Regions from separate parts of the Serratia sp. NCCP-200 genome, predicted to be linked through region 3. Evidence: predicted binding sites of a transcription regulator. Region 3 holds the regulator's gene; each other region holds the start of a gene.
The links. The regulator CRP, encoded in region 3, controls carbon source genes, mostly activating them, when cyclic AMP is high. The targets are predictions, from matches to a motif close to ATGTGANNNNNNTCACAT.

Region 1: the regulator CRP is predicted to act here: its motif matches at 4,576-4,593, upstream of yrbN (protein YrbN).
Region 2: the regulator CRP is predicted to act here: its motif matches at 4,690-4,707, upstream of rbsD (D-ribose pyranase).
Region 4: the regulator CRP is predicted to act here: its motif matches at 5,206-5,223, upstream of AC6HVW_RS08840 (CidA/LrgA family protein).

What each region holds. Positions count from the first base shown of each region.
Region 1 is NZ_BAAKUJ010000010.1:82,057-90,005, forward strand. It holds gene AC6HVW_RS23760 (luciferase-like monooxygenase) at 1-710, shown strand, start outside; gene yedF (sulfurtransferase-like selenium metabolism protein YedF) at 952-1,191, opposite strand; gene yedE (selenium metabolism membrane protein YedE/FdhT) at 1,188-2,402, opposite strand; gene AC6HVW_RS23775 (DEAD/DEAH family ATP-dependent RNA helicase) at 2,541-4,499, opposite strand; gene yrbN (protein YrbN) at 4,489-4,569, opposite strand; gene nlpI (lipoprotein NlpI) at 4,687-5,571, opposite strand; gene pnp (polyribonucleotide nucleotidyltransferase) at 5,701-7,821, opposite strand.
Region 2 is NZ_BAAKUJ010000011.1:16,880-24,828, forward strand. It holds gene rbsK (ribokinase) at 1-724, opposite strand, end outside; gene rbsB (ribose ABC transporter substrate-binding protein RbsB) at 787-1,674, opposite strand; gene rbsC (ribose ABC transporter permease) at 1,700-2,668, opposite strand; gene rbsA (ribose ABC transporter ATP-binding protein RbsA) at 2,675-4,180, opposite strand; gene rbsD (D-ribose pyranase) at 4,188-4,607, opposite strand; gene kup (low affinity potassium transporter Kup) at 4,774-6,642, opposite strand; gene ravA (ATPase RavA) at 6,952-7,949, shown strand, end outside.
Region 3 is NZ_BAAKUJ010000007.1:172,984-180,932, forward strand. It holds gene argD (bifunctional acetylornithine/succinyldiaminopimelate transaminase) at 1-113, shown strand, start outside; gene AC6HVW_RS21020 (YccS/YhfK family putative transporter) at 145-2,220, opposite strand; gene crp (cAMP-activated global transcriptional regulator CRP) at 2,277-2,909, opposite strand; gene AC6HVW_RS21030 (OsmC family protein) at 3,291-3,698, shown strand; gene AC6HVW_RS21035 (LysR substrate-binding domain-containing protein) at 3,701-4,609, opposite strand; gene AC6HVW_RS21040 (MFS transporter) at 4,802-5,992, shown strand; gene AC6HVW_RS21045 (amidohydrolase) at 5,998-7,176, shown strand; gene AC6HVW_RS21050 (phosphoribulokinase) at 7,213-7,949, opposite strand, start outside.
Region 4 is NZ_BAAKUJ010000002.1:749,765-757,713, reverse strand. It holds gene metG (methionine--tRNA ligase) at 1-1,903, shown strand, start outside; gene AC6HVW_RS08855 (endonuclease domain-containing protein) at 2,101-2,466, opposite strand; gene AC6HVW_RS08850 (sugar ABC transporter substrate-binding protein) at 2,695-3,768, shown strand; gene AC6HVW_RS08845 (MFS transporter) at 3,904-5,127, shown strand; gene AC6HVW_RS08840 (CidA/LrgA family protein) at 5,267-5,674, shown strand; gene AC6HVW_RS08835 (CidB/LrgB family autolysis modulator) at 5,671-6,366, shown strand; gene cdd (cytidine deaminase) at 6,503-7,387, shown strand; gene AC6HVW_RS08825 (NAD-dependent malic enzyme) at 7,545-7,949, shown strand, end outside.

The DNA.
Region 1 (7,949 bases), on a different contig from region 3:
TCTATCCTGGGCGTATCGATCTGGGGCTTGGCCGGGCACCGGGTACCGACCAACGCACCATGATGGCGCTGCGTCGCCACCTCTCTGGCGAGGTAGATAACTTCCCGCGTGACGTGCAGGAACTGCAACATTACTTTGGCGAAGTACAGCCGGGGCAAGCAGTGCAGGCAGTACCGGGCCAAGGGCTACATGTGCCAATCTGGCTGTTGGGTTCCAGCCTGTACAGTGCGCAGTTGGCGGCACAGCTCGGCTTGCCGTTTGCCTTCGCCTCGCACTTTGCGCCAGATATGCTGTTCCAGGCACTGAATGTGTACCGTGAGAACTTTACGCCGTCTGAGCAGTGCCAGCAGCCGCACGCGATGGTGTGTGTCAACGTGGTCGCCGCAGACAGCGATCAAAACGCCCGTTTCCTGTTCACTTCCATGCAGCAGCAGTTTATCAACCTGCGCCGTGGCTCACCAGGCCCACTGCCACCGCCGGTCGATAATATCCACGCGCTGTGGACAGCAGGCGAGCAGTATGGCGTCGATCAGGCACTGCGCATGTCGATCGTCGGTAGCGAAATCACCATCCGCCATGGCCTGCAAAGCCTGCTGCGTGAAACCGGCGCGGATGAGATCATGGTTAACGGCCAGATTTTCGATCATCAGGCGCGTTTACGGTCGTTTGAGATTGTTGCCGGGGTGAAAGGTGATTTAGTGAAGGGATAGGGGTTACATGTTGGTGACGCCCCTCACCCTAACCCTCTCCCACAGGGAGAGGGAACCGATCGAGTATGTTTGAAATTAGTGTGATTCACCTTGGATGAGAAAGCGATCGGGTTTGCCGAGATTGTATTGACTCACCTTGAATGAGGAGACGATCGAGTTTGCTAGGATTATCTCTTTACTGCCAAACGAGCAGGGGCTATCAGCTCCCTCTCCCTTCGGGAGTGGGTTGGGGTGAGGGGGCTCAGCGCTGGATCAGGTAGCGAATGGTTGGCCCATCCTGCTGAATATCCAGCACCTTGTAGCCGTGGTTACGGGCATCGAGTGGAATATTATTGATCGACTGCGGACAGTCGCTGATCACTTCCAGTATTTCGCCCGGTTTCAGCTGCGGCATAGCCTCTAACGTAGCCACCGCCGGATAAGGACAAGGCTCTCCCACCATATCCAACCGGTAATCCGGCACGATCTCGGTCTGTTTCATGCTTCACTCCTTAAATTCACCACCTGCGCATCTGGCTTGGCGCGGAAAAAGCGTTTCTCCCACCACAGCATCGCGGCAAAGGCTATGGCCAGCAGCAGATAGGTCACCAGCAGGCCACCGATCGGCCCGAAGGTATCCAGCAGGTTAATCTTGTCGTAGTTGGTCGCCAGGGCTGGCGCCAGATCGTCCCAGTAGTAGGCTAACAGCGTGGCGCCGATAATGTTGCCCAACCCCACCCACCAGTAATGGACCTGGCCTTCTACCGCACGATACATCCAGCCGGTTTCGCAGCCGCCCGCCAGCACAATACCGAAGCCAAACAGCAGGCCGCCCAGTACCGCATTGGGCCCTGCCCACATGATCTTCGGCGAGACGCCCAATTGCACATAGCTGAAGATGCCGATGGCGCTGACCGCCATGCCGATAATAATCGCTTTGGCCATATGCGTACGGCCAGTGATCCACAGATCGCGGAACGCTGAGGTAAAGCAGATCTGTGCCCGTTCAATCAGCAGACCAAAACCGATACCAAACAGCATGGCAATGCCGAGTTTCGGCGCATCAAATAACGTCCATAATGACCAAGCCACCGTGAGGCAGAAAATCACCATTCCCAAACGGAAACGGCGGCGTGCCTGCTCAGGTTTTTGCGTCAACGGTGAGGCCGCTTTCACTCTTTGCAGCTTGACCGGAATACGGAACATCGGCAGCAAGGTGAATTTGGCACCGAAGTAAGAACCCGCCGCCGTTGCCAGCGCAAAAAACCAGGCATGCAGCGAGAACTGTGGAATACCGGTAAAGAAGGCCGCCAGGTTACACCCCATCGCCAAACGCGCACCAAAACCGGCGATGATGCCGCCAAGCAACGCCTGTGCAATGCGGATGCGGTGCTGTGGCATACGTAATTTGATGTTGTTGGCCCACAGCGCGGCGGCGATACAACCCGCAAACATACCGATTATCATGCGCCCATCGATACGATCGAGTGGTGTGCCCTGTAGGCCGATCACCTTAAAGTAGCCCCACTGCTCGGGGTGGAAACCCAACCACTGCAAGATATGGCCGCCCCAGCGGGTAAATTCACCGGTGACCGCCCAGAAGGTGCCGGTCATGCCGAAATAGTAGGTCGAGAGGATCCCGGCTGCGATCACCGCCGGTAAAGGCGCCCAAAAGCGCACCAGGTATTGAGATTTGAATTGTTGCCAGTTCACGGCAGCTCCTGTGCATCCGTAAGATAAACCTTGCGAATGATACGCCCTTTAGCGGTATTGACTGAGATGCCAGGCAAAAAAAACCAGTCCGAAGACTGGTTTCTTAAGCTGATTAACCGTATACGGTCAAATCAACGGTTATGCATCACCGAAACGACGACGTGGTGCGGCAGGAGCTGCTGCATCGTCACGGCGTGGTGCTGGCTTGTCACGGTTGAAGTTACCGCCACGGCGTTCGCCACCGGCAGCATTACCGCCTTCACGACGCTCACCGAAAGAACGGCGTGGTGCTGGTGCACCTTCGCGACGCTCGCCATTGAATGGACGGGCACCGCCACGGCGCTCACCGCCGTTACCACTGGCAGGACGCTCACGACGCTCATGCGGCTGTGCATCGCCCAGCAGTTGCATGTTCATCGGCTTGTTCAGAATGCGAGTGCGAGTGAAGTGATTCAGGATCTCGCCCGGCATGCCTTTTGGCAGCTCGATGGTGGAGTGGGAAGCAAACAGCTTGATGTTACCGATGTAACGGCTGCTGATGTCACCTTCGTTAGCGATCGCGCCAACGATATGACGAACTTCCACGCCGTCATCACGGCCAACTTCAATGCGGTACAGCTGCATTTCACCCACGTCACGGCGTTCGCGACGTGGACGCTCAGCGCCACCATCACGGCTGTCTGGACGTGCATCACGACGACGGTCGTTGCTACGCTCGCCACCGCGATCGTCACGGTCGTTGAACTCACGACGTTGACGCGGTTTGAACACTGGATCGGGTGGCAGGATCAGAGGACGCTCGCCCTGTGCCATTTTCAGCAGTGCAGCGGCCAGAGTTTCCATATCCAGATCTTCACCCGGTTGCAGCTTAGCCAGCAGCGCACGGTACATATCCAGATCGCTGCTTTCCAGCTGCTGCTGAACTTTAGCGGCAAACTTGGCCAGGCGGCGCTCACCCAGCAGATCTGCGTTTGGCAGCTCGACTTCAGGGATGGTCAGCTTCATGGTGCGTTCGATGTTGCGCAGCAGGCGACGTTCGCGGTTTTCTACGAACAGCAGCGCGCGGCCAGCACGGCCAGCACGACCGGTACGGCCGATACGGTGAACGTAAGACTCTGAATCCATAGGGATATCATAGTTTACTACCAGGCTGATACGCTCAACGTCCAGACCACGAGCGGCAACGTCGGTGGCGATCAGAATATCCAGACGGCCACTTTTCAGACGCTCCAGGGTCTGCTCACGCAGCGCCTGGTTCATGTCACCGTTCAGTGCGGCGCTGTTGTAACCGCTGCGCTCCAGCGCTTCGGCCACTTCCAGGGTCGCATTTTTGGTACGCACAAAGATGATCGCCGCGTCAAAATCTTCCGCTTCCAGGAAACGCACCAGCGCTTCGTTTTTACGCATGCCCTGCACGGTCCAGTAGCTCTGGCTGATGTCTGGACGAGTAGTGATGCTGGACTGAATGCGCACTTCCTGTGGATCTTTCATGAAGCGACGGGTAATACGACGGATCGCTTCCGGCATGGTCGCAGAGAACAGCGCGGTCTGATGTTCAGCCGGGATCTCCGCCATGATGGTTTCTACGTCTTCGATAAAGCCCATGCGCAGCATTTCGTCGGCTTCGTCCAGAACCAGGCCTTTCAGGCCAGAAAGGTTCAGGGTGCCACGTTTCAGGTGATCCAGCAGACGGCCTGGGGTCCCTACTACGATTTGCGGGCCCTGACGCAGAGCGCGCAGCTGCACGTCATAACGTTGGCCACCGTACAGGGCCACCACGTTAACGCCATGCATGTGCTTGGAGAAATCGGTCATGGCTTCAGCTACCTGAACCGCCAGTTCGCGGGTTGGAGCCAGTACCAGGATTTGTGGTGCTTTCAGGGCTGCATCGAGGTTGTGCAGCAGGGGCAGCGAGAACGCCGCAGTTTTACCACTACCGGTCTGCGCCATGCCCAGCACGTCGCGACCGTTCAACAGGTGAGGAATACACTCAGCCTGGATCGGTGATGGTTTTTCGTAGCCCAGATCGGTCAGGGCAGCAATGATCGGAGCAGACAGCCCCAGGTCAGCAAAAGAGGTTTCAAGCTCAGTAGTCATGTACACGTGCCTCATTAATAATGGCAGCCAGTCTACATAACTCGTCGAGAAAATTTTCAGTCATTTTCATTGAAAAGTGTGAACCGGCTCAAATTAGATTATAAAACAGACAAAAAAGCCCTCGCCCGTTAAGGCGATTACTTTGGTCAAAAAACCAATGTAAATCAGGCTGATAAGTGTCCGTCAGCTATTGCTGGTCCGATTCCGATAGGTCGTCTTGTTCTTGGCCCAACAGCGCCAATTCCAACAATGCATAGCGGTGCTCAACAAAGTTATGAACGTTGTTAGCCACCGTCAGTTTGAACAGCGCCGAAGCGGTGTCCTTGTCCCCCAGACTTAGGTAGTGCTTACCTAAATAGAAGTCAGTTTCACTGAGATGCTCAGCGAGCGAAGTGTTATCCGTTGCATCTGCCTTGAGGCGTTCCATCAGCGTTTTTTCGCTGATTTTGCCCAGGTAGAATTCGACAATATTCCATCCCCATTGCCCTCTGTCCGATTTGTCATAACGCTGCTGGAGCGATACGGTAGCCATCTTGGGATCGATTTCTCTCTCCACCAGATAAAGCCACAGCGAACGGAAGGGATCGTTTGGGTCGTCTTGATAAAACGCCTGCAGATCATCCTGCGCCAACGGGAAGCGGCCGCCATAATACAGTGCGATGCCCCGGTTTAAACGCGCGTAATTGTAAGTTGGATCAAGCTCTAGTACAGAATCAAACGCTTCATAGGCAGCATCAAAATTGCCTGCCTGCGTTAAGTAAATGCCCAGGTAGTTGAAAACTTCTGGCATATCAGGACGTATCGCTAGCGCTTGTGAAAAATCATTGCGCGCTAGAGCACGTAAACCTAGGCTATCATACAGCACACCGCGCTCATATAAAAGCTGTGCTCGCTCATCGTCCGTTAATGCCCGGCTGGCAAGTATTTGTTCCATGCGCGCCAGGATGACTTCCTGCTGCAGCGTAGGCTGCAACGGAATAGCCAGAACTTCGTCTTTACGCCAATCATGGTTGCTGCATCCTGCCAGCAATAGTGCTGTCGCAACGTAACACCAGCGCAAGAAAGGCTTCATTTCCCACTCCCGAAGACAAACATTGGATGAACGTCCTGTCCTCCGCTTGCTAATACGCGAGTATCCTACCCACGCGATAAGGACAGCCCCCAACCCTAACGGCAGGGAGCTGTAAAACTGCTGATACAGTTATTCTGCTTCTGGTGCAGGAGCCGCAGCGGATTCTGGCGCTGTGGCTTCTTTGATGCTCAGGCGCACGCGGCCCTGGCGATCAACTTCCATTACCTTAACCGGTACTTCCTGACCCATCTGCAGATAGTCGGTCACTTTCTCAACGCGCTTGTCAGCGATTTGAGAGATGTGCACCAGGCCTTCTTTACCGCCGCCGATGGCCACGAAGGCACCAAAATCAACGATACGGGTCACTTTACCCTGATACACACGGCCAACTTCGATCTCAGCGGTGATCTCTTCGATGCGGCGGATAGCGAACTTCGCTTTGTCGCCGTCGGTTGCAGCAATCTTCACTGTACCGTCATCTTCAATTTCGATGGTGGTGCCAGTTTCTTCGGTCAACGCACGGATGACTGAGCCACCTTTACCGATCACATCTTTGATCTTGTCTGGATTGATCTTGATGGTGTGAATACGCGGTGCGAACTCAGAGATATCGCCACGTGGCGTGCTGATAGCCTGTTCCATCACGCCCAGAATGTGCAGACGAGCACCTTTGGCCTGATTCAGAGCCACCTGCATGATTTCGCGGGTGATACCTTCAATTTTAATGTCCATCTGCAGCGCGGTGATACCCTCGCGACTACCGGCCACTTTGAAGTCCATGTCGCCCAGGTGATCTTCGTCACCCAGAATATCTGACAGTACGACAAAGTTTTCTTCTTCTTTCACCAGGCCCATTGCGATACCCGCAACGGCGGCCTTGATTGGCACACCTGCGTCCATCAGTGCCAGAGAAGCACCACAAACGGAAGCCATTGAAGAAGAACCGTTGGATTCGGTGATTTCAGACACCACACGTACGGTGTACGGGAAATCTTCTGGTTTAGGCATCATAGCTAAAACGCCACGTTTTGCCAGACGACCATGGCCGATTTCACGACGCTTCGGTGAACCTACCATGCCGGTTTCACCAACAGAGTACGGAGGGAAGTTGTAGTGGAACAGGAAGCTGTCGGTTTTCTCGCCCATCAGCTCGTCGATGTTCTGTGCGTCACGCGCGGTACCCAGAGTGGCGGTAACCAGCGCCTGAGTTTCACCACGGGTGAACAGTGCGGAACCGTGGGTACGTGGCAGAACGCCAGTGCGCACGTCCAGACCACGGATCATGTCTTTCTCACGGCCATCGATACGCGGCTCGCCACGCAGCACACGGCTACGTACGACGTTTTTCTCAACGGTGCCGAGGATGTCCTGAATTTCAGACGCGTCCAGAGTTTCGTCTTGCGCCAGCAGAGTTTCCACTACGCTGTCTTTAATCGCATCAACCTGAGCGTAACGCTCTTGTTTTTCGGTGATGTGGTAAGCATCGCCCAGACGGCTTTCAGCCAGCTCAGCTACGCGCGCATGCAGCGCTTCGTTAACTGCAGGTGCCTGCCAATCCCACTTCGGCTTGCCAGCTTCGGCAACCAGAGCGTTAATGTTTTCGATAACGATTTGCTGTTGGTCATGGCCAAACACGACTGCGCCCAGCATCTGATCTTCGCTCAGCACGTCAGCTTCGGATTCCACCATCAGTACTGCACCAGCGGTACCGGCAACCACCAGGTCCAGACGGCTTTCTTTCAGCTCATCGGTAGTTGGGTTCAGTACGTACTGATCGTTGATGTAACCCACGCGTGCAGCACCGATTGGGCCATTGAACGGAATACCGGACAGGCTCAGGGCAGCAGAGGCACCGATCATCGCTACGATGTCTGGGTTCACCTGTGGGTTCACGGAAACCACGGTAGCGATCACTTGCACTTCGTTCAGGAAGCTATCTGGGAACAGTGGGCGGATCGGACGGTCGATCAGACGGGAAGTCAGGGTTTCGCCTTCGCTCGGACGGCCTTCACGACGGAAGAAGCTACCCGGGATACGGCCAGCAGCGTAGGTACGCTCCTGATAGTTCACGGTCAGAGGGAAGAAGCTCTGGCCTGGTTTGGCCTTCTTCTGGCCTACTACGGTGACGAATACTGCGGTGTCATCCATGCTCACCATCACGGCGGCAGTGGCTTGACGTGCCATCATACCGGTCTCAAGCGTCACGGTGTGTTGGCCATACTGGAATTTGCGAATAATCGGAGTCAGCAAAATTTAATCCTTAATTGGGGGCGCGCAATCGTTCTTCGACTCGACACGCCTGTGGTTCACTGACCTTCTCACTACATCCTCGCGACTAATGACAATCCTTATCTCTCATGAGATAAAGCCTCTCATTA
Region 2 (7,949 bases), on a different contig from region 3:
AGCCCGGAACCAGTTTGCCTTTACCGTTTTCGCTCAACCATACGCCACGACTACCGAGTGTGATAATCACGCAGCCGATGCCTTTATCATGCAGGATGTTGGCGGCACGTTCGGCGTCAGCGTCATTATTCACCGCGATACCGGTCAGCCGCTGGGCTTCGGTTTCGTTCGGGGTGATCATGTCAACCATGGCTAGCAGTTCGTCAGGCAGCTCACAGGCCGGAGCCGGGTTGAGGATCACCTGGGTTTGGTGCTGCTTGGCCAGTTTGGCGGCGGCAATCACCGTCTCCAGCGGTGACTCAAGCTGCATCAATAGCGCATCGGCATCGATAACCCGTTGCCGATAGCGGTTGAGATATTCGGGAGTGACCGCCGCGTTGGCACCGGCATCGATACCAATCACATTTTCGCCTTCGGCATTGACGAAAATCAGCGCTACGCCGGTAGTACTGTCGGCAATAGATTCAATCGGTTGGGTATCAATGCGATCGGTTGCCAGCTGTTGGCGAATACGTTCACCAATATCGTCTGCACCTACGCAGGCAATAAAGGCGATATCCGCACCGCTGCGCCCGGCAGCCACCGCCTGGTTAGCCCCTTTGCCACCAAAGGCGACCTTATACTGCTGGCCGATCACCGTTTCGCCCGGCTGGGGAAAGTGGTTGATATTGAGGATATGGTCGGCATTGATGCTGCCCAAAACCACCAGCTTTGCTGTTTCCATCACAGGGATCCCTTAAATTGCGCGCCATCGTCACGCCCCGTTCCGATGGCGCTGGAGATGACTTACTTGGTAACCAGTTTCAAATCAACCGGGATAGTCGCCGGTACTTTCTCACCTTTCAAGATCTTATCTGCCGTTTCTACGCCAATCACACCGATTTGATCCGGACGCTGTGCCACGGTGGCAGCCAGTTTACCGCCTTCAACCGCTTTCACGCCGTCTGCGGTGCCGTCAAAGCCAACGACGATGACATCCGTTTTACCAGCGGTTTGCAATGCACGCAGCGCGCCCAGTGCCATTTCATCGTTCTGTGCAAACACCGCCTGCACGTCTGGATGCGCGGTCAGCAGGTTCTGCATCACGTTCAGACCCTTGGTGCGATCGAAATCCGCCGGCTGGCTGGCCAGCAGTTTAAACTTGTTCTGCTCCAGTGACTGTTGGAAGCCTTCGCCACGTTCACGGGCAGCAGATGTCCCGGCAATGCCTTCCAACTGGATCACTTTGGCATCGGCCCCTACTTTGTTGGCGATAAAGTCACCGGCCATTTTACCGCCCACGCGGTTGTCGGAAGCGATATGGCTGACCACTTCGCCTTTCGCTGCCATACGGTCAAGCGTAATGACCGGGATCTTGGCCTGGTTGGCCATCTTGATGGCGTTACCTACCGCGTCAGAATCGGTTGGGTTAATCAGCAGCAGTTTCGGGTTCTGCACCATCAGATCCTGCACGTTGGCCAACTCTTTCGCCGGGTTGTTCTGGGAATCCAGCACCACCAGGTTGTAACCCAGTTTGTTGGCTTCCAACTGCGCCCCTTCTTTCATCGAAACAAAGAACGGGTTGTTGAGCGTAGAAACCACCAGCGCGATGGTGTCTTTTGCCAGGGCGTTAGCACTCAGGGTGGCGGTTAACGCGATGGCCGAAACTAAGGTTGCCAGTTTTTTCATTTTCATGGTCGTGATTCCTGTAGGGGAGAGGTTACTTGTTACTTTTGTTGTCTACCAGAACCGCCAGCAGAATAACGGCTGCTTTCACGATCATTTGGTAGTAGGAAGAAACACCCAGTAAATTCAAACCGTTGTTCAGGAAGCCAAGGATCAGCGCCCCGATCAGGGTACCGACGATGCGCCCTTTACCTCCCGCCAGGCTGGTACCACCCAGCACCACCGCGGCGATAGCATCCAGCTCATAGCCGGTACCCGCAGTAGGTTGCGCAGAGGACAGGCGCGCCACTTCAATGACCCCAGCCAGTGCCGCCAACAGGCCGCACAGGGAGTAAACGATGATTTTAACTCTATCGACGCTGATACCGGAAAGGCGGGTAGCCGCTTCGTTGCCACCCAGCGCATAAATATAGCGGCCAAGACGGGTGTGATGCAGCATATACCAGGCGGCGATAAACACGATGGCCATGATCCAGATCGGGGTCGGAACGCCCAACGGGCGGCCAATCCCGAACCAGCCGAAGGTGTCGGCAACGTCGGTAAAACCGGTATTGATCGGGCTACCGTTGGTATACACCATGGTTACGCCGCGCAGTAACAGCATCATCACCAGGGTGGCGATAAATGCCTGAACCTTGCCTTTGGCCACGATTATGCCGGTGCAGGCCCCTACCGCAGCCCCCAATGCCAGCGCAGCTGCAACAGCCACCACCGCATTGACTTCAAATCCGACAATCGAAGCGGCTACCGCCCCGGTCAGCGCCAACAGCGATCCGACCGACAGATCGATGCCGGAAGTCAGGATCACCAAGGTCATGCCGACCGCCATAATGGCGTTCACCGAGGTTTGCTGCAGGATATTGAACAGGTTATTAACGGTGAAGAAATTCGGGCTCATCGAAGACACCACGGCAATCAGCACCAGTAGGGCAATCAGCGATTTCTGCTCCAACAGCCACTCTTTACTGAACCAGCGCTTAGCTGCAACACTTTGTGAACTCATATCTGATTACTCCTGCTTTACGCCGTATTGCTTGCCAACGGCTGCTGCCATCAGCACTTCCTGGGTGGCCTGTTCAATCGGGAATTCGCCGCTGAGGTGACCTTCATGCATCACCAGAATGCGGTCGCTCATGCCCAGCACCTCCGGCATTTCCGAAGACACCAATATGATGCTCAGCCCTTCCTGCTTGAACTGGTTGATTAACTGGTAGATCTCTTTTTTGGCCCCGACGTCGACGCCGCGTGTCGGTTCGTCGAGGATCAGTACCTTTGGCCGGGTCATCAAGCCACGGGCAATCGCCACTTTTTGCTGATTGCCGCCGGAAAGCAAACCAATCGGCTGCTCCATCGACGGCGTTTTGATATTGAACAGGCGGATAAAATCGCTGACGGCGATCTGCTCGTCGGCATGTTTCAGGCCACCACCGGCGCGGCTGAAGTAGCGCAGCGCGGTCAGCGACATGTTTTCCTTCACCGACATCCCCAACACCAGGCCATCGCGCTTACGGTCTTCGGAGATATAGACAATGCCGTTGGCCAGGCCGTCCTGAGGAGTACGAGTCACCACCTCATGGCCGTCCAGATTCACGGTGCCGCTTTTACGTGGCGCCGCTCCGTACAGGATCTTCATCAGTTCGGTACGCCCAGCCCCCATCAGGCCAGCCACACCCAAAATCTCACCGCGGTATAAAGTAAAGCTGACGTCATGCACGCCAGGGCCGGAAACGTGGCTCACCTGCAGGCGTTTTTCACCGCGCGGCAGATTCAGACGTGGATACTGCTCTTCCAGCTTGCGACCCACCATCATTTCAATCAGCGAATCTTCATTCAATTCGGCAACCGGCCGCTCGGCAATAAATTGCCCGTCACGGAATACGGTCACATCGTCGCAGATTTCGAAGATCTCTTTCAGGCGGTGGGAGATATAAACAATGCCGCGGCCTTCGGCTTTCAGCTCGTTGATCACTTTAAACAGCGAGGCGGTTTCGGTATCGGTCAGGGCATCGGTCGGCTCATCCATGATGATCACTTTGGATTCAAAGCTCAGCACCTTGGCGATTTCCACCATTTGCTGATCGCCAATCGACAATTCCCCCACCAGCCGGTGGCTGCTGTAGCGCAGGTTCAAACGCGCCAGCAGTTTGTCCGCTTCGGCATACATGCGTTTCCAGTCGATGCGGCCAAAGCGGTTAACGAACTCGCGGCCAAGAAAGATGTTCTCGGCAATGGTCAGCTGCGGGATCAGGTTCAGTTCCTGATGAATGATGCCGATACCCGCTTCCTGCGAATCCTTCGGTCCGTTGAAGGCCACTTCTTTGCCAAGGAAATATTGGCTGCCCGCATCTTTGTTGTAGATACCGGTCAGCACTTTCATCATGGTGGACTTTCCGGCACCGTTTTCCCCCACCAGCGCCATCACCCTGCCGGGATAAACGCTCAGGGCGGCCCCAGAAAGCGCCTTCACGCCGGGAAAGGCCTTATCGATCCCTTTCAGTTGCAGTAAAGGTTGCATAGGCGCCTCAGAAAGTTACGCCGGAGCACAGGATCACGTTCGCGTAGGGCGAACATTCTCCGCTGCGGATCACGGCCCGGCTATGTTCGGTTTGCGCTTTAAACGCGCTGTGGCTGATATAGCTGATGCTGATGGTATTGCCCTGGTGTTGGCCAAGCTGAGTCAGTTGAGCCAGTAATGCCTCGTGGAGCGACGGGTTATGCTTGACGATCTCTTCCGCCAGGATGGCGCTCTCTACCTGCATTTCCTGCGTCACCACGCCTACAACCTGTAAGAATGTCGGCACCCCTTGGGTCAGCGCCAGATCGATACGCGGCGTCACGGCCGGGATCGGCAAGCCTGCATCGCAAATCGCGATCTGATCGGTGTGGCCGAGACGAGAGACCACCGCAGAAACGTCAGAATTCAGTAGTACGCCTTTTTTCATGAGTAAACTCCAGCAGCGAAACGTTTCGCTATTGAGTCAGTGTAGAAAATCAGCAGAGGAAGACAACCCTGTCATAGCGGAAATGTGATCGCCATCGAAACGTTTCGCTCACGTTTGATAAAGCGTAGCTTAAAAGAAGGGCCCAGCAAATGCTGAGCCCTCTCTTTTAGATTTCGACCTGGGTTCCCAGTTCGATGACCCGGTTGGGCGGGATCTCAAACTGGTCGGCCGCCCGCAATGCGTTGCGGCTCAGGGCGATAAACAGCTTGCCGCGCAGGAACAGATACCACGGCCGTTTGGTGAGAATCAGCGATTCATGGGACATAAAGAACGACGTCTCCATCATCCGGCATGGCAGCCCTTCCAACCCACAGCGGTGGAAGACTTCCTCAACGTTCGGCGTTTCACGCCAGCCGTAGCTGGCTACCACTCGCCAGAAGGTCGGTGACAATTGCTCAATCGTCACACGCCGGACGTTATGCACATAAGGAGCATCTTCGGTACGCAAGGTCAGAAGCACTACCCGCTCATGCAGCACTTTGTTGTGCTTGAGGTTATGCAACAGGGCAAACGGGATCACGTTAATCGCCCGCGACATAAACACTGCGGTACCCGGCACGCGAACCGGCGGTGATTTTTCCAGTGAGGCAATCAGCGCTTCAAGGGAGTTGCCGTGCTCATGCATCCGGCGCAACAGGCGGAAACGTTCGCTCTTCCAGGTGATCATGATCAGGAACATCACCAGGGCCAACATCAGTGGCAACCAACCGCCAGAGAACAGTTTCAGGGCATTAGCCGAGAACATCGGCACATCGATAATCAGCAGCATCGCCAGAATGCCTCCCACCAGGAAGCGATTCCAATGCCAATTCTTGATGGCGACGGAGGTGATCAGGATGCTGGTCAATACCATGGTGCCGGTCACCGCAATACCATAGGCCGCGGCCAGGTTACTGGAGTGTTCGAAGCCCACAATCACCAACACCACGGCGATATACAGGGTCCAGTTGATCACCGGGATATAGATCTGGCCGGACTCCATTTCCGAGGTATGAATGATGCGCATCGGTGACAGATAGCCCAGACGAACGGCCTGGCGGGTCAACGAGAAAACGCCGGAAATGACCGCCTGCGAGGCAATAACCGTAGCCAGCGTAGCCAATATCAGCAGTGGGATCAGCGCCCAATCCGGGGCCAACAGGAAGAACGGGTTCTTGATCGCTTCCGGGTTTTTCAGCAGCAATGCGCCTTGGCCGAAGTAGTTAAGCACCAGCGAAGGCAGCACCACGGTGAACCAGGCCAGGCGGATCGGGAATTTGCCAAAGTGGCCCATATCGGCATACAGCGCTTCCACACCGGTAATCGACAGTACCACCGCACCGAGCGCGAAGAACGACACCTTCTTATATTCAACAAAGAAGTTGAAGGCCCATTTAGGGTTCAGCGCCTGCAACACTTCCGGGTTGGCGATAATGCTGCGCGCGCCCAGGACCGCCAACACGATAAACCACAGCAGCATCACTGGGGCAAACAGTTTGCCCACGCTACCGGTGCCATGTTTTTGGATTGCGAACAGTAAGGTCAGTACCAGAATGGAGAGCGGGACGATATAGGGATCCAGCGACGGGGCGGCAATCTCCAGCCCTTCGATCGCCGACATCACCGAGATCGCCGGGGTGATCACCACCTCACCATAGAAGAAGCTGCCACCAATCAGGCCCAGGATCACCAGAAAAGACGTGGTCCGCGCCGAGGTATGGCGCCCAGCCAAAGACATCAACGTCAGTATCCCGCCTTCACCGGCGTTATCCGCACGCATGACGTAGGTGAGATACTTCAAGGAAACGATGACGATCAACATCCAGAAGATTAAGGAAAGAAAACCAAACACCACGTCGGGACGGACATCAAAACCGTAATGACCTGAAAAACATTCTCGCAAGGTATAGAGCGGGCTGGTGCCGATATCACCGTAAACGACCCCAATAGCCGCCAGGGTAACCGCCGATAAAGACTGTTTATGTTCTGTGCTCATAGTTTGCTTCTTTTGCTAGATCATCCGTCAACCGACGCATCCGCATCAGGCTTAAGATATGGGCTCTAAGATCCGTCACACCCGGTAAAAGGCGCACAGTATGCATCATTTATACTACTTGCCTACTCTTATATCGGGTCCCAAAAATAAACAAAATGTGAATCACCCCCCTTGTTGAGCATAGAAAAATTTTACTAATCAACCAGCTATAGGGCTAAAAATAATGATGGTTTATCATCGGATTCTCTAGCAAGATTGGCTGTCGGCCTGGGTGGCAGGCTCTAACCTCCGGACAACGCGAACTATTTTATGGCGTCATCAACACTTCTGGCAGAACGGATCTCCCGCCTCAGCAGTGCGCTGGAGAGCGGCCTTTATGAACGGCAAGAGGCTATCAGGCTTTGCTTACTGGCAGCCTTGTGCGGCGAAAGCGTGTTCCTGCTGGGCCCGCCGGGGATCGCCAAGAGCCTGATCGCCCGCCGGCTGAAATTTGCCTTTCGCAGCGCTCGCTCCTTTGAATACCTGATGACGCGCTTTTCCACACCGGAAGAGGTGTTTGGCCCGCTGTCGATCCAGGCTCTGAAAGATGAAGGCCGCTATCAGCGCCTGACTGCGGGATATCTACCCGAAGCGGAGATCGTCTTTCTTGATGAAATCTGGAAGGCTGGCCCGGCTATCCTCAATACCCTGCTGACCGCGATCAACGAGCGCCGCTTCCGTAATGGTAATAGTGAAGAGCCCATCCCACTACGCCTGCTGGTCACTGCCTCCAATGAATTACCCGAGGCCGATAGCAGCCTTGAAGCGTTGTATGACCGTATGTTGATCCGGCTGTGGCTCGATAAGGTGCAGGATAAGCAGAATTTCCGCTCGCTGTTGGTGGCCCGCCAGAATGAAAACGACAACCCGGTGCCCGAGGCACTGAGCATCAGCGATGAAGAGTTTCACCAATGGCAACCGCTGATCGATAAGGTCAAACTGCCGGAAAACTGCTTTGAACTGATCTTTCTGCTGCGCCAACGGTTAGACGCCTTGGAACAGGCGCCTTATGTTTCCGACCGGCGTTGGAAGAAATCCCTGCGCTTACTGCAAGCCTGCGCCTTTTTCAGCGGCCGCGACACCATTGTGCCGTTGGATTTAATGCTGTTGAAGGATTGCCTGTGGCACGATCAGACATCATTAAAGTTGTTACAGCAACAAATCGATCAGTTGCTGACCGAACAGGCCTATCAGCAGCAAACCTTGTTGATCCAGCTACAGCAGATCCACACCCGCTGGATGCAGCATCAACAGCAGCAGAGCCATCG
Region 3 (7,949 bases):
ATGCCGGGCCAAATGTGATCCGTTTTGCCCCTTCGTTGGTGGTTGAGCTGAAAGATATCGACGAAGGCATGGCGCTGTTCGAATTGGCCGTACAGGATGTGATTAACGGCTGATCAAGTCTGCGGGGCTGCGGTCCCGCTAACCTCAGCTTTCCCGCAGTTTGCGCTTCAGCCAGATCCCATGATGTGGGCGCTGGCGCCATGCCAATGACGAAATGGTATGCATCACGGTCAGGTGAGAAAGGATCCGCCGCAGATGGCGTTCCATCTCGGTAACCGGCATGTCCGGGTGCAGATCTGGCGGCTGCATGATGCTGTTGCTGGTACTCGGGCCGTCATATTCCAACCGCTGCTGACAACTCTGCAAGGCGATCTCACAGGTTTGCAGATACTCCTGCGCCAGCTTTGGCGTCAGCATATAGTGCTCGCGCGCCAGAATGGTCATCGCATTCAGGTGTTCAACAATAAACTGGTTATGGGTGATCCACAGCCGCATATCAGCCAGATAATTCGATTCGAACCCCGGTTCCTGCATCGCCTGATTGAGCGAGGTAAACAGGGCGTTATGTGCCTGATTGACCTGCATGCGCGTGTAGGCCAGTTCGCTGGGGTCGGGTTCCTGTTCTTCCAGCAAGAGTCGCAGTGCCGTCTGATCGTGCTCCAGAGCCTGATGGGCGTTTTTCCGCAGCAGGCCACTCTGCCACTGCGGCCATAGCCAGATCGTGCCGCCAAACACCAGTACGCAGCCGATAAGGGTATCGATCAGGCGGGGGACCAGGAAATGGGTACCGTTCAGCGCCAGGAGCTGCAAGGTGTAGACGGCGGTCACGGTGAAGCCCATCACCGCCAGCCCATAGTTTTTTCGCAGGATCAGATAGGCCGCCAGGGTGATGGCCAACATGATACTCAGCGTCACGCTTTCGGGCATCTGTAGTTGCAACAGCCCAGCGGCAATCACCAGCCCGGCCAACGTGCCGAGGGCACGGTGCTGGATCCTCACCCGCGTGGCGTTATAGCCGTTTTGGCTGACCAGCATGATGGTCAGCAAGATCCAATAGGGTTTTGGCAGGTTGAACAGCATGCCCAGGCTGCTGCCGGCCGCCAGAATGACCCCCAGCCTGGCGGCGTTGCGCAGGGCGTTGGATTTAAACGACAGATAGCTCACCACCGCAGGCCAGAAAGGCAGGCGTGACTGATTGGCCATCAGATTGCGGCGGTACAGTGGGTGCTGAGTGCGTAGCAGGCGCGCGATGCGGCTGAAGTGGTAATAGCAGAACTGGCCAACCGGGTTATCGGCGTGCTGTGAGGCCACTTTTTCCAGCGCTGCCAGCTCATTCTTCATGCTGAAACGCGCAGAGTGCCGATGATAGAGAATATCGTCGGCCATCACCCGCAGGCGCGTGGCGATCACTTGGGCGTTGCGGCGGATAATCGCTTCGGCCTGGCTTTGCTCCACCAGCTTTTGCACTTCTTCCGGCAGATGCAGGCTGACGGTGATGTGCTCTTGCAAATCGAGCGCCACCTGAAACGTACGCCGCAGGCGCTTTTGCTCTAGGTTATTGGCATGGGGCAGGAAATTAAGCTGTTGGTATAGCAGACTGATCAGGTCCATCACTTTCTGCTGGCGTTGCAACAGCGGCGGCAGGGCAGTTTCAGGATCGGTGTGCTGCGTCAGTAATGAGTATTTGGCTTCAAAATAGTCGGCCAACTGCATATACAGCTGGCTTAGGGATTCGCGCATCGGCTGCTCTTTCCACAGCTTGAACCAGGCCCAGGTAAACAGCCCGTACCAGGCGGTGCCGACGATATACAGCAAAGGGGCATGCCAGATTGGCACGGTGCCTACCATGCTGAGGGAAAAGATGGCGGCGACCAATGCGGCTGGTAGCAGGCGTGCGTGCAGCGGGCTGATCTCACCGCTGACGCCGAGCAACAGCGCCATTGCCAGCATCAGCAAGGGTAACGGCAGATCCCACAGCAGGGCTTGTTGCAGCAGAAGGCTGCTGAGTGCGAACAGGGAGCCGCCTACGACCAGGCGTTTGAAAAAGCGTTTGTGTGGCGTATCCAGCCCGGCAATGTTGCAGCAGGCGGGCACCAACGAGAACAGCATGCCGAGTTGCAGGTTGCCAATCAGTAAACCAAACGCCACCGGCAGGCACAACACCAGCGTTTGCCGCAGTGCGTAGTTGACTTCCGGGTGGTAGATCAGGCGGCGCCACATGGTTGGCTATTCAGCAGGTAAAGAAACGGCGCATTGCTGCACCGTTTCTCTGGGGATTAACGCGTACCGTACACGACAATGGTTTTGCCGTGCGCGGAGATCAGGTTTTGATCTTCGAGCATTTTCAAAATACGACCGACGGTTTCACGTGAGCAACCGACGATTTGGCCAATTTCCTGGCGGGTGATTTTGATCTGCATGCCGTCTGGGTGAGTCATGGCATCAGGCTGTTTTGCCAGGTTCAGCAAGGTCTGTGCAATGCGGCCGGTTACGTCAAGGAAGGCGAGGTTACCCACTTTCTCTGAGGTGACTTGCAGGCGGTTAGCCATCTGTGCGGACAGGCGCATCAGGATATCCGGGTTAACCTGGATCAGTTGGCGGAATTTCTTGTAGGAAATTTCAGCCACTTCACAGGCGGTTTTGGCCCGTACCCAGGCGCTACGCTCCTGGCCTTCTTCAAATAATCCTAGCTCGCCGATGAAATCCCCCTGGTTAAGGTAGGACAGGATCATCTCTTTGCCTTCTTCATCTTTAATCAGCACCGCGACGGAGCCTTTGACGATGTAGTAAAGCGTTTCGGCCTTTTCACCTTGGTGAATAAGCGTACTCTTCGATGGATATTTGTGGATATGGCAATGAGACAGGAACCATTCGAGAGTCGGGTCTGTTTGCGGTTTGCCGAGAACCATTCGCTGTTATCCTCTGTTGTTATCGCTGCCTTGTATCACAGGGGTCAGAGTTCCCTGTAAAACGTGCTTATAGCCCGGTGTTTTAATTGTGGCTATCAACAGGTTTTGAGGCGTGTTATAGAAATACGCTTGTGCTCTAGCATATTAACTTGCAGGGAGAGCTGCAAGCTACATTCTGTTAACAAACCAATATAGGGGCCTTTCCTTGGACATATCCCTGAAATCGGTGACCTGGAAAGAGTTATTGCGGCTCTGTTTGTAGCACAGAGTGAGGCGGGTGTCTTGTGTTGTCTCGCTTCAGCATGATTAGCGTCAGGTTACGTTGCCAGAATGTATGCGAAAGCGTACCCTGTTTTTAAGAAATTAACCGGAGTGTGTAACATGCAGGCAAGAGTTAAGTGGGTAGAAGGGCTGACATTCCTGGGTGAGTCTGCGTCTGGTCACCAGGTTTTGATGGATGGCAATGCTGGCGATAAAGCGCCAAGCCCGATGGAAATGGTGTTGATGTCCGTCGGCGGCTGTAGCGCCATCGATGTGGTGTCGATCCTGCAAAAAGGGCGTAACGATGTGCGTGACTGTGAGGTAAAACTGACCTCCGAGCGTCGTGAAGAAGCACCGCGTCTGTTTACCCATATCAACCTGCATTTTATCGTCACCGGCAAAGGGCTGACCGATAAGATTGTCGAGCGCGCGGTGGATCTTTCCGCCGAGAAATACTGCTCCGTCTCCTTGATGCTGGGTAAAGCCGCCAGCATTAGCCACAGCTTCGAAATCCGCGAAGTGGCCTGATCCTACCAAGGGTAGCGCAGGCAGTGGGCACGCAATAAATCAAGAAATCGCCGTGCCGTCACGGTTAGCGGCGATTTCTGTGAATACAGCACGCAATATTGCGCTTGTGGCAACGTGTCGATAGGCAATGCCACCAGCCGACGCTGCAAATAGAACGGTGCACTCATCGCCCGCGCCACGATAGTCAGATAATCCGCCTCCAGCACCATATTCAAGCCACAGGTCACAGAGTCCGAACGAATGGGCGAACGGCTCAATTGCTGATAGAAGGTGCCTAATACCGCACGCAACTGCTGGTAATAACCCATATCGGTTTCCGGTAATAACCACTTGGCCTCACGCAGTTCGTCCAACGAGGTGGCCTGCGCCAGTGGGTGCCCCTGGCGTGCGATAATGCAAAAAGAGGCGTTGAACAGCGGTTCACGCACCAGATCCTCCAGCGGAAGTTCCGGGCTGACGGTACCCACGGCAAAATCCAGGCGGCCTTCGCGCAATGCTGGCAGTAGCGTAGAAAGCTGCGCTTCGCGGATTAGGAGATTGGCCTGTGGAAACGGCTGTTTGAAGGCTTCGACCAGCTCCGGTAATACCGTCAGGGCGAGTAGCGAAGAGCAGCCAATGGCGACGTTACCTTGCGAATGCTGATTCAACTGCTGGATCTCGTCGGCGGCGCGCTGCAATTCCTCCAGGATCAACTGCATTCGCAGGGCGAAGGCGCGGCCGGTTTCGGTCAGCGTCATTCCCTGACTGCTGCGATTGATCAACTGGGTTTCCAGGATCTGTTCCAGTTCACGGATGGTGCGGCTCACCGCCGGTTGAGATTGCTCAAGCGCGCGTGCCGCCCCACGAATACTGCCGCTGCGGATCACCTGCTGGAAGACTTTCAACTGTTGTAACTTCGGTAAATAGCGCATTCCCCACCCTATCAATAAAAAGCATCACCCCTTACAAAATTGTATCTTATGCCGCTCGGCAAAAGGCGATAATTTCAGCACGCTGTTGTAAGTGACTGTTATTAAAACTATAAAGTGACCTGGATCACATTATTAAACTACGCCCGTCACGCTGGTGGGCAGCCTGGGTGATAACTTAAAGGAATATCGGCGATGAAAAATCGTTCGCTAATGATTTTTTTGCTGTTTGTGGGCTATGTCGTGGTGTACATCGATAAAACCGTGATGGGTTTTGCGCTGTTACCTATCGAACGCGAGTTCAATCTACAGCCGGAACAGCTGGGCTACATTACCGGGATGTTTTTCCTGGCGTATTCCCTGTTCCAGATACCGGCGGGCTGGCTCAATGACCGCTTTGGCTTTAAGAAAGTGCTGTGCAGTTCGTTACTGCTGCTGGGGGGATTTGCCCTGTGCTTCGGCATTCTGGGGTTCGGCCTGGGCCTGCTGGTGACGTTCCGCTTCCTGTCGGGTATTGGCCACTCCGGCTACCCGTGTTCCTGCGCCAAGGCAGTGGTGGCGAATTTCCCACTGGAACAGCGCACCTTCGCGCAGTCCATTCTGCTGTCTTCCGCCGGGTTGGCGATGACCGTCGGGCCGCTGGTCGCGGTCTATTGCCTGGATCACATCGGCTGGCGTGGGTCGTTCTCTGCGCTTGGCCTGTTGGCATTCGTGATTGCCGCCTGCATCTTGTGGCTGGTGCCCAATCCGCCACAGGTGGCGCCCGCCAAAGCTGGGGCAGCGGCAGCCAACTATAAGGCTCTACTGAAAAACCCAATCGTGCTGCTGCTGTTTGTGGCGATTTTCTGTATCAACATCCCGTCGTACGGCCTGATGGCCTGGCTGCCGAAATTCCTGGTACAGCAGCGCGGAATGCCGCTTGACGTCTCCAGCATGGTGGTGGCCGCCGGCGGTCTGGGGATCTGGATCTCCTCACTCGGCACCGGCTGGCTGGTCGGGCGCTACCTGCAAGGGCATGAGCCGTGGGTGATCTTCTTCAGTTCCCTGCTCAGCGCCTTGTGCATCTGGCTGGTGTTTACCAGCGAATCGGCTCTGACGGCCAGCCTGTTCTTGTTCCTGGGTTATATCTTCCTGATGGCCTCGTTCGTCACGGTGTTTACCTTGCCTATGAAGCGCTTGCCTACGGAAGTGATGGGGGCAGCGATGGGGCTGATTAACACCGGCGGCACCTTGGGTGGCTTTGTGGCCCCTATTGCCATGGGGTATCTGATCACCATCAGCCACAACTACATGACGACGTTTATCTTTTTGGCACTGGCTATGGTGGTTTCCGGGCTGGTGATCCTGCCATTGGCGGGCAAAGCACGCCAACCGGCACTGAATTAAGGAGTCTGAACATGAATATTGAACAACTGATTGACGGCGTGGAACAACAGGTATTGCAGTGGCGGCGTCATATGCATGCGAATCCTGAGTTGTCTTTTCAAGAGGCGCAGACGGCAGATTACATAGCCGGACAACTGGCTAGCCTTGGTCCGTTGAAGATCACCCGTCCTACGCCGAATAGCGTGGTTGCCGAATTGCAGGGCGCAGCGCCGGGGCCATGCTATGCATTGCGCGCCGATATTGATGCCTTGCCGATCCAGGAGGAAAGCGACGAGCCTTTCTGCTCGACCCGGCCAGGGGTGATGCATGCCTGCGGCCATGATGCTCACAGCGCGATGTTGCTGGGCGCGGCCAGCGTGCTGTGCCAGTTGCAGGCGCAGCTGCAAGGCTCGGTGCGTTTTATCTTCCAGCATGCCGAAGAAGTGCCACCGGGCGGAGCCCAACAACTGGTAGATCTGGGGGTTCTGGATGGCGTGAAGATGATCTTCGGCCTGCATGTCATGCCCAACTTCCCGACCGGTGAGGTGGGGATGAAGCAGGGTGTGTTCAGTGGCTCCAGCGATAACTTCGACATTGTGTTGCAGGGTAAGGGTGGGCATGGCTCGATGCCGCATCTGTGTATCGATCCGGTGCCGATTGGTGCGGAGATCGTTAGCGCTTTGCAGCAGATCGTGGCACGTAAGCTTGATCCGTTAAATGCCCCGGTGTTGACGGTGGCAACCTTCCAGGCAGGTGACAGCTATAACGTCATTCCAGACAGCGCCCGGTTGGCAGGAACGCTACGCACTCATAATCAGGAAGTCCGTGATCGGGTGCCGCTGTTGGTTGAGCAAACCGTCGCTGGGATCAGCCAGGCGCACGGTGCCAGCTATAAGGTTGACTGGACGCGTGGCTATACCATCGGCAATAACCACCCTGATGCCTGCGCCATTGCGCGCGAGGTGGTGGCCGAAGCCGTGGGGCCACAGGCGTTGCGGGAATTGACTACCGCGATGTTTGGCAGCGAAGATTTCTCCTCCTATCAGGAGAAAGTGCCGGGGTGCTTCCTGTTTATCGGCAGCGGTAACGAGGCGATCGGTGCCACCTATGGCGTGCATAATCCCCGTTTTAAGTTGGATGAGGCGGCGATGCAGATCGGCGTGAAACTGCACGTCGGTTTTATCCGCCACCTGTTGATGCGCTAACGACGGCGGGCGCGGAGATTAGCCGCGCCCGATAACTTATTCGATCTTCTTGCCTTCCATCAGCCGCTGCACCAGCGGTGCCATAATCAATTCCATTGCCAGCCCCATCTTGCCACCCGGTACCACCAGCGTATTGATATGCGAGATAAACGATCCTTGCAGCATCGCCAGTAGGTAAGGGAAATCGATCTGATCCAGACCGCGGAAGTGGATCACCACCAAGCTTTCGTCGAGTGAGGGGATTGCCTTGGCGGCAAACGGGTTGGAGGTATCTACCGTCGGGACGCGTTGGAAGTTGATATGGGTGCGCGAGAACTGTGGCGTGATATAGCTGATGTAATCCTCCATAGAACGGACTACCGAGTCCATCACCGCCTCACGAGAATGGCCACGCTCGCCGGTATCGCGGATCAGCTTCTGGATCCACTCCAGGTTGACGATCGGCACCACGCCGACCAGCAGATCGACATGTTTGGCTACGTCGATCTGATCGGCCACTACGCCGCCGTGCAGCCCTTCGTAGAACAGGACATCCGTGGGGGCGGGCAGTGGCTCCCAAGGCGTGAACGTGCCAGGAACCTGGTTGTAAGGCACCGCCTCGTCGTAGGTATGCAGATATTTACGTGAGCGGCCGGTGCCGTTCTTGCCGTATTCGATAAAGCTTTGCTCAAGCAGGCCAAAGTCGTTGGCTTCCGGGCCGAAGTAGCTGATATGGCGCCCCATATCGCGGGCTTTACGAATTGCCGCATCCATTTCCGGCCGGGTGTAACGGT
Region 4 (7,949 bases), on a different contig from region 3:
CAACGAAGTTCATTTCATCTGTGCGGATGACGCGCACGGTACGCCAATCATGCTTAAAGCACAGCAGATGGGTATCCCGCCAGAAGAGATGATCGCGGAAATGAGCCGCGAGCACCAACAGGATTTCGCCGGTTTTGGCATCAGCTATGAGAATTATCATTCGACCCATAGCGAAGAAAACCGTGAACTGTCAGGTATCATCTATGGCCGCTTGAAAGAGAACGGTCATATCAAGCGACGCACCATTTCTCAGCTTTACGATCCTGAGAAAGGCATGTTCCTGCCGGATCGTTTTGTGAAGGGTACCTGCCCGAAATGTAAATCTCCGGATCAATATGGCGATAACTGCGAAGTTTGTGGCGCAACCTACAGCCCAACCGAGCTGATCGACCCTAAATCCGTGGTTTCCGGCGCTACCCCGGAAATGCGTGATTCTGAGCACTATTTCTTCGACCTGCCCGCTTTCAGCGACATGCTGCAAGCCTGGACGCGCTCCGGCGCGCTGCAAGAGCAGGTGGCAAACAAGATGCAGGAATGGTTCGAATCCGGCCTGCAACAGTGGGATATCTCCCGCGATGCGCCGTATTTCGGTTTCGAAATTCCGGATGCCCCAGGCAAATATTTCTACGTCTGGCTGGATGCGCCAATCGGTTACATGGGCTCGTTCAAGAACCTGTGCGATAAACGCGGCGATCTGGATTTCGACGAGTTCTGGCGTAAAGACTCCACTACCGAGCTGTATCACTTCATCGGTAAGGATATCGTCTACTTCCACAGCCTGTTCTGGCCAGCAATGTTGGAAGGCAGCGATTTCCGCAAGCCAACCAGCCTGTTTGTGCACGGCTATGTGACGGTGAACGGCGCCAAGATGTCCAAGTCGCGCGGCACCTTCATTAAAGCTGGTACCTACCTCAAGCACCTGGATGCCGATTGCCTGCGTTATTACTACGCCGCCAAGCTCTCTTCACGCATCGACGATATCGACCTGAATCTGGAAGACTTCGTGCAGCGCGTGAATGCCGATATCGTGAACAAAGTGGTCAACCTGGCTTCCCGTAACGCTGGCTTTATCAACAAGCGTTTTGCCGGGCAGTTAGCCGACCACCTGGCCGACCCTGCGCTGTACCAGACCTTTGTGGATGCTGCCACCAGCATTGCGCAGGCCTATGCCAGCCGTGAAACCAGCCGGGCGATCCGCGAAATCATGGCGCTGGCCGATCTGGCCAACCGCTATGTCGATGAGCAGGCTCCTTGGGTAGTGGCGAAAGAAGAAGGCCGAGACGCCGATCTGCAAGCTATCTGTTCGATGGGCATCAACCTGTTCCGCGTGCTGATGACCTACCTGAAGCCGGTTCTGCCTGCGTTGACCGAACGTGCCGAAGCGTTCCTCAACTGCGAACTGAGCTGGGATGGCATTGAGCAGCCGCTGCTGGGCCATCAGGTGAGCACCTTCAAGGCGTTGTTCAACCGTATCGATCTCGACAAAGTGAATGAAATGGTCAATGCATCAAAAGAAGATCTGGCCGCCAGCCAGAAGGTTGTCAGCGGACCGCTGGCGGACGATCCGATCCAGGACACCATCAGCTTTGATGATTTCGCCAAAGTCGATATGCGTATCGCGCTGATCAAGAGCGCCGAGTTTGTTGAAGGTTCTGACAAGCTGCTGAAGCTGCAGTTGGATCTGGGTGGTGAATCACGCCAGATCTTCTCCGGTATTCGCTCTGCCTATCCAGATCCTTCACTGCTTGAAGGGCGTTTGACGATTATGGTGGCCAACCTGGCGCCGCGTAAAATGCGCTTTGGCGTTTCCGAAGGGATGGTGATGGCGGCTGGCCCTGGCGGTAAGGAGATCTTCCTGCTCAGCCCGGACAGCGGCGCACAGCCTGGTATGCAGGTTAAGTAAGCTTTTGTAATATCGAGAAAAGTCCCCTCACCCTAACCCTCTCCCACAGGGAGAGGGGACTGATCGAGTTCGTTGATTTTCCTGAGTAATACCCTGCCTTACTCATTACTTTCCTAAGCTACCGAAGCAGCACGGACTAATTATATGCTCCGGGCAGCCCCCTCGCCCTACGGGAGAGGGTTGGGGTGAGGGGTATCTCAGAAGCTAGAATGAGGGGAAACACGATCCTGCAAATGCCACAAAATCACCTGTCTCACACCCTCCCAATTAAGTAAAACCTCATCATTCCAAAAACGAATCACGGTAAAACCTTGCTGCTCTAGAAAATAGGTGCGCTGTCGATCATAAGCCACCTGCCCCGAATGCTGACCACCATCCAGCTCAACAATCAGCTTCGCCTGCCAACACGCGAAATCAGCAAAGAAAGGCCCAACCGGAAATTGCCGTCGGAACTTAAACCCCGCCAAGCGGCGATCGCGCAGCTGCAGCCACAAAGCTTGTTCTGCCTCTGTCATATCAGATCTTAAACGGCGCGCCTTAATCAGCGTGATTGCACTCTTCATCAGCCAAGATTAGCGCCACCAGCACCGTCGATCTCCCGGTTCCTGCCAAAACTGCGCACCCCATCCAAACCAATCGTTATATCACCTGAGAAAAATTCATAAGCCTGCGGATTCCCAATTGCCAGGCATCTGGTTATGATGCTGCATTGCACCAAATAGACGTCTAGACAGAAAGATATCTAAACATCCAATTTTACCGGGTACTCTTCACCTGCTTCGGAGCCAATAATGAAAACGATAAAGACCTCACTGCTCGCCCTCAGCCTGCTGACCAGCCTGCCCCTGCTGGCCGCTGAAGCCACGCTTGCCCCCGTTCCTGACGCTATTGCTCAGCATCAAGGGCAGATCCGTGTAGCGGTGATCCGTAACCTGGGTTCCGATGACAACACCACCCAGTTTTTGGCCGGAGCAATCCAGGAGGGGCGCAAGCTCGGTTTCAAGGTCGATACCTTCCTGAGCAACGGCGATGACGCGCGTTTTCAGGACTTCGTTAACCAGGCCATCAGCCAGAAATATGACGGCATCATTCTTTCTCAGGGCCGCGCGCCCTATTCCACCGATCTGGTCAAGCGCATCGCTGCGGCAGGTATCGCGGTGTCGGCCTTTGATACCGACGTTAGCGGCGAGATCCCCGGCGTCACCGTTTCCCAACAGGATGATGCCTCGCTGGCCAATGAATCCTTCGGCCAGTTGATCAAAGACTTCGACGGTAAGGCCAACATTATCAAGCTGTGGGTTGCAGGCTTCCCGCCGATGGAGCGCCGCCAGGTCGCTTACCAGCAATTGCTCAAGCAAAATCCAGGCATTCATGAGTTGGAATCGATCGGGGCGGTTTCCTCTGACGTCCAGGGCGATACCGCCAATAAAGTCGGTGCGGTGCTGGCCAAATACCCGAAAGGTAAAATTGATGCCATCTGGGGCACCTGGGATGCCTTCAGCCAGGGAGCCTATAAGGCGCTGCAAGAAAATGGCCGTACCGAGATCAAGCTCTACAGCATCGATATCTCCAACCAGGATCTGCAATTGATGCGCGAAGCCGGTAGCCCGTGGAAGGTCAGCGTCGCGGTAGATACCAAGCTGATCGGAGCCGTCAACCTGCGACTGATTGCCAACAAGCTGGCGGGTGAGCCAACGCCTGCCACCTATCAGTTTAAAGCCGCGGCCATCCCACAGGCCTTGCTGGTCAGCCAGACCGGTCCAATCAACGTAGCCTCGCTAGGTAAAATTATTCCAGGCTGGGGCAGCAGTGAAGATTTCATCCAACCCTGGTTTGCCACCCTGCAGGCCAAATCCGGCAAATAATGCTGTTTTACCGAGGGGCTACAGACGTAGCCTCTTTTTTTTAAACAATTTTTCCGTTCGCCCCTTCTCAGCACCTCAAAATAAGCTACTGTAGTTGCACTGACGTAATAACTGTATGCATCAACAGGTTTGGTTATGAAGGGATTCCCCCCACTGATTAAGATATTGCTGGCAAGTTCGCTGGTGCTGACCATAGGCCGTGGCGTCACGCTGCCCTTTATCACCATTTACCTGACCGAGCATTTCCACCTGCTGCCGAAAAGCGTGGGGATTATCTTGGGCGTCAGCCTGACTATCGGCATCATCAGCAGCTTTTATGGCGGCTATCTGGTCGATCGCTTTAATAAAAATCCACTGATCCTGCTCGCCATCCTGCTATTTTCACTGAGCTTTTTTGCTATCCCATGGGTCTCGCACCCCGCTGGCGTTATCCTGGTGCTGGCCATCTTACATACCGCCTATGCGGTGCTCAGCATCGCCATCAAGGCCTGCTTTGCCAGTTGGTTGCCGGTAAACCAGCGTATCAAGGCCTTCTCGATCAACTATACGCTGGTGAACGTTGGCTGGGCCGTCGGCTCATCATTGGGCGTGATGGTAGCCGGTTACAGCCCACTGCTGCCGTTCTACCTGTCCGGCGGGTTGGCGTTACTGACTGTGATAACCCTGAGCTTCCGCCTGCGAAGCTATCCATCGCCACCGATAGAAGACACCGGCAACACTCCACCGTCGGTTCTCAACTTCCGCCAGACGTTGAATGTGCTGCGCGGCGATCGGCGGCTGATTTATTTCACTCTTGGCAGCACGTTAGGCGCGGTGGTGTTTGGCCAATTTACCGGCTATCTGTCGCAGTATCTGATCCTCGTTAGCGATGCCGAATTTGCTTACAAAGTGATTGGCGTGGTGATGATCGTCAACGCCTGCATCGTGATCGCCCTGCAGTATCTGCTGAGCCGCGGTATGCGCCAGGACAACATGCTGCGCTGGCTGATGCTGGGCACGCTATTCTTCGTCCTGGGGCTGCTCGGCTTTATGCTGGCAGGCCTTTCGATATGGCTATGGGTGCTGGCCATGGCGATTTTCACCCTGGGGGAAATCATCGTCATTCCGGTTGAATATATGTTTATCGACTTTATCGCCCCGCCGCACCTGAAAGGCAGCTATTACGGCGTACAGAGCCTAAGCAATCTGGGGGGAGCCATCAACCCGGTGATGTGCGGTTTCCTGCTGAGCTATGCGCCACCGCCGGTAATGTTCCTGGTGTTGATCGCCGCCGCGTTGTTCAGCCTGCTGTTCTTCTTCCTCGGCCATCGGTTGGCGGAACAGCAAAAGCCGCTTGCCAGCCTGAGCAGCGCTGAATAGCCTGGCCCGCTACACTTAAGGCGGGCCACAATCTTGCCAAAATGGCATGATAGGCATAGCGAGAATTCATGATGCGTTTTGTGGCGTAGCTCACAGTTTAATTGTATGATGAATGCGTCAACATCAACGAGAATGCACTATGGGCAACCTATTTAACCTGTGTTGGAAATATGTCAGGGCGATCGTGCTGATCTACCTCAGCCTGTTCGCCGGTAACGCCATTGCGGCGCTGCTGCCGATCGCCATCCCCGGCAGCATTATCGGGATGTTGATCCTGTTTGCCCTGCTTTCCTCTCAAATTCTACCAGCCAAATGGGTCAAGCCTGGCTGCCATCTGTTTATCCGCTACATGGTGCTGCTGTTCGTGCCAATCGGCGTCGGCATCATGAAGTATTACGACCAGATAGTTGACGATCTGGCTCCGCTGATCGTGTCTTGCCTGATCAGTACGCTGCTGGTGTTTGTGGTGGTTGGCTATACTTCACATTACTTCCATCGCGAGCGTCCCATCCTCGGTAAAGCAAACAATGCGGAGGATGAACAATGATGCAAAATATCTGGTGGTCCTTGCCGCTGACCCTGGTGGTATTTTACGCGGCACGCAAGCTGGCGCAAAAGCTCAACATGCCGTTGCTGAACCCATTATTGGTCTCGATGGCGGTGATTATCCCGCTGCTGTTGCTGACCGGCATTCCTTATGAACGCTATTTTCAAGGCAGCAAAATCCTCAACGATCTGTTGCAACCGGCGGTGGTCGCCCTTGCCTTTCCGCTATACGAGCAGATCCATCAGATCCGCGCGCGTTGGAAATCCATCATCACCGTCTGCTTTATTGGCAGCATGACCGCGATGATCAGCGGCGGTGCCATTGCCCTGCTGATGGGGGCCAAACCTGAAATTGCCGCCTCGATCTTGCCAAAGTCGGTGACGACCCCAATAGCCATGGCGGTAGCCGAGTCGATTGGCGGCATCCCGGCCATCAGCGCGGTGTGCGTGATTTTTGTCGGTATTCTGGGGGCGGTTTTCGGCCATTCTCTGCTTAGTCTGTTGCGGATCAACACCAATTCATCGCGCGGTTTGGCAATGGGGACCGCCTCACATGCGTTGGGTACGGCACGCTGCGTAGAAATGGATTACCAACAGGGCGCATTCAGTTCGCTGGCTCTGGTTATCTGCGGGATTATCACTTCGCTGACCGCGCCGTTCGTGTTCCCGATACTGCTGCGGCTGTTTGGTTAACGGCTAAAAACCTGCGAGATGTCTCGCATTTATAAGTTTCATTGCAGTTGTTTCATTAAAAAATAGATATTAATCACACTTTATTGTGGGCCGGTTGCCTAGAATGTTAACCCGTTAACTTGTAGAGAGACTTCTTATGCACTCGCGCTTTCAAACTGCCTACGGCGAATTGCCAACGGCCTTGCAATCCGCCCTGCTGCCCTATTTAGATGCGCCTGATTTCGCAGCCATGTTCAAGGCCGAGCAGATTGCGGCGATCAAGCAACAGTGCGGGTTGGATGACGATGCTCTGGCCTTTGCTCTGCTGCCATTGGCGGCGGCCTGCTCGTTAACGCCGATTTCGCATTTCCACGTTGGGGCGGTGGCGCGTGGCGTCAGCGGCAACTGGTATTTTGGTGGCAACATGGAATTCCGTGGTGCGCCTATGCAACAAACCGTGCACGCGGAACAGTGCGCTGTCACGCATGCCTGGCTGCGTGGCGAAGCCAAACTGGTCGCGGTTACCGTCAACTATTCGCCTTGCGGCCACTGCCGCCAGTTTATGAATGAGCTAAACAGCGGCACCGAGTTGGAGATCCACTTGCCTGCACGGGCAACCGCCACGCTGGGTGATTACCTGCCTTACTCCTTCGGCCCGAAAGATCTGCAAATCAGCGAGTTGCTGATGGATCCGGTCGATCACGGTTTCCAACTGACACTGGATGATGAACTGGCGAAAGCGGCCCTGGATGCCGCCAACCGCAGCCATGCCCCTTACAGCACCGCCCATAGCGGCGTAGCGCTGGAAGCCGAAGACGGCAAGGTTTACGCTGGCCGCTATGCAGAAAACGCCGCGTTCAACCCTAGCCTGCCGCCATTGCAGGCCGCACTGATCCTGATGAATGTCTCCGGTGGTGATTGCCAGAAAGTACGCCGTGCCGTATTGGCCGAATCGGAAGGCGCAATCCTGACCCAGTGGGATGCCACCCGCGCCACCCTGGCGGCCTTGGGCTGCGAAAACGTCCAACGCGTGACCTTCTGATCCCTCAGGCGGAGCCACCGTGCTCCGCCGCAATCCGGCTAAAAAACCAGCAACAAGCGACAATTCCTCATTATTTACTAACAAATGCTGTACATATTTTGCCGATATCTTAGGATCGGCAGAAATAAAGCTCACCCTAGGCAAAGAGTAGAAACTGATGGAACTGGAATACGAAAGCAAACGCCCTCTCTACATCCCCTACGCTGGCCCCATTCTGTTGGAATTCCCGTTGCTGAACAAAGGCAGCGCCTTTTCCGAAGAAGAACGCAGTAACTTCAACCTGCACGGCCTGCTGCCGGAAGCGATAGAAACCATCGAAGAACAGGTGGAACGCGCTTACCGTCAGTATCAGGATTTCAAGAACGATAACGACAAGCACATCTACCTGCGCAATATCCAGGACACCAACGAAACGCTGTTCTATCGCCTGCTGGATTCGCACCTGAGCGAGATGATGCCCATCATCTATACGCCAACCGTGGGCGAAGCCTGTGAGCATTTCTCTGACATCTATCGCCGCGCACGTGGACTGTTTATCTCCTACCCGAACCGCGATCGCATC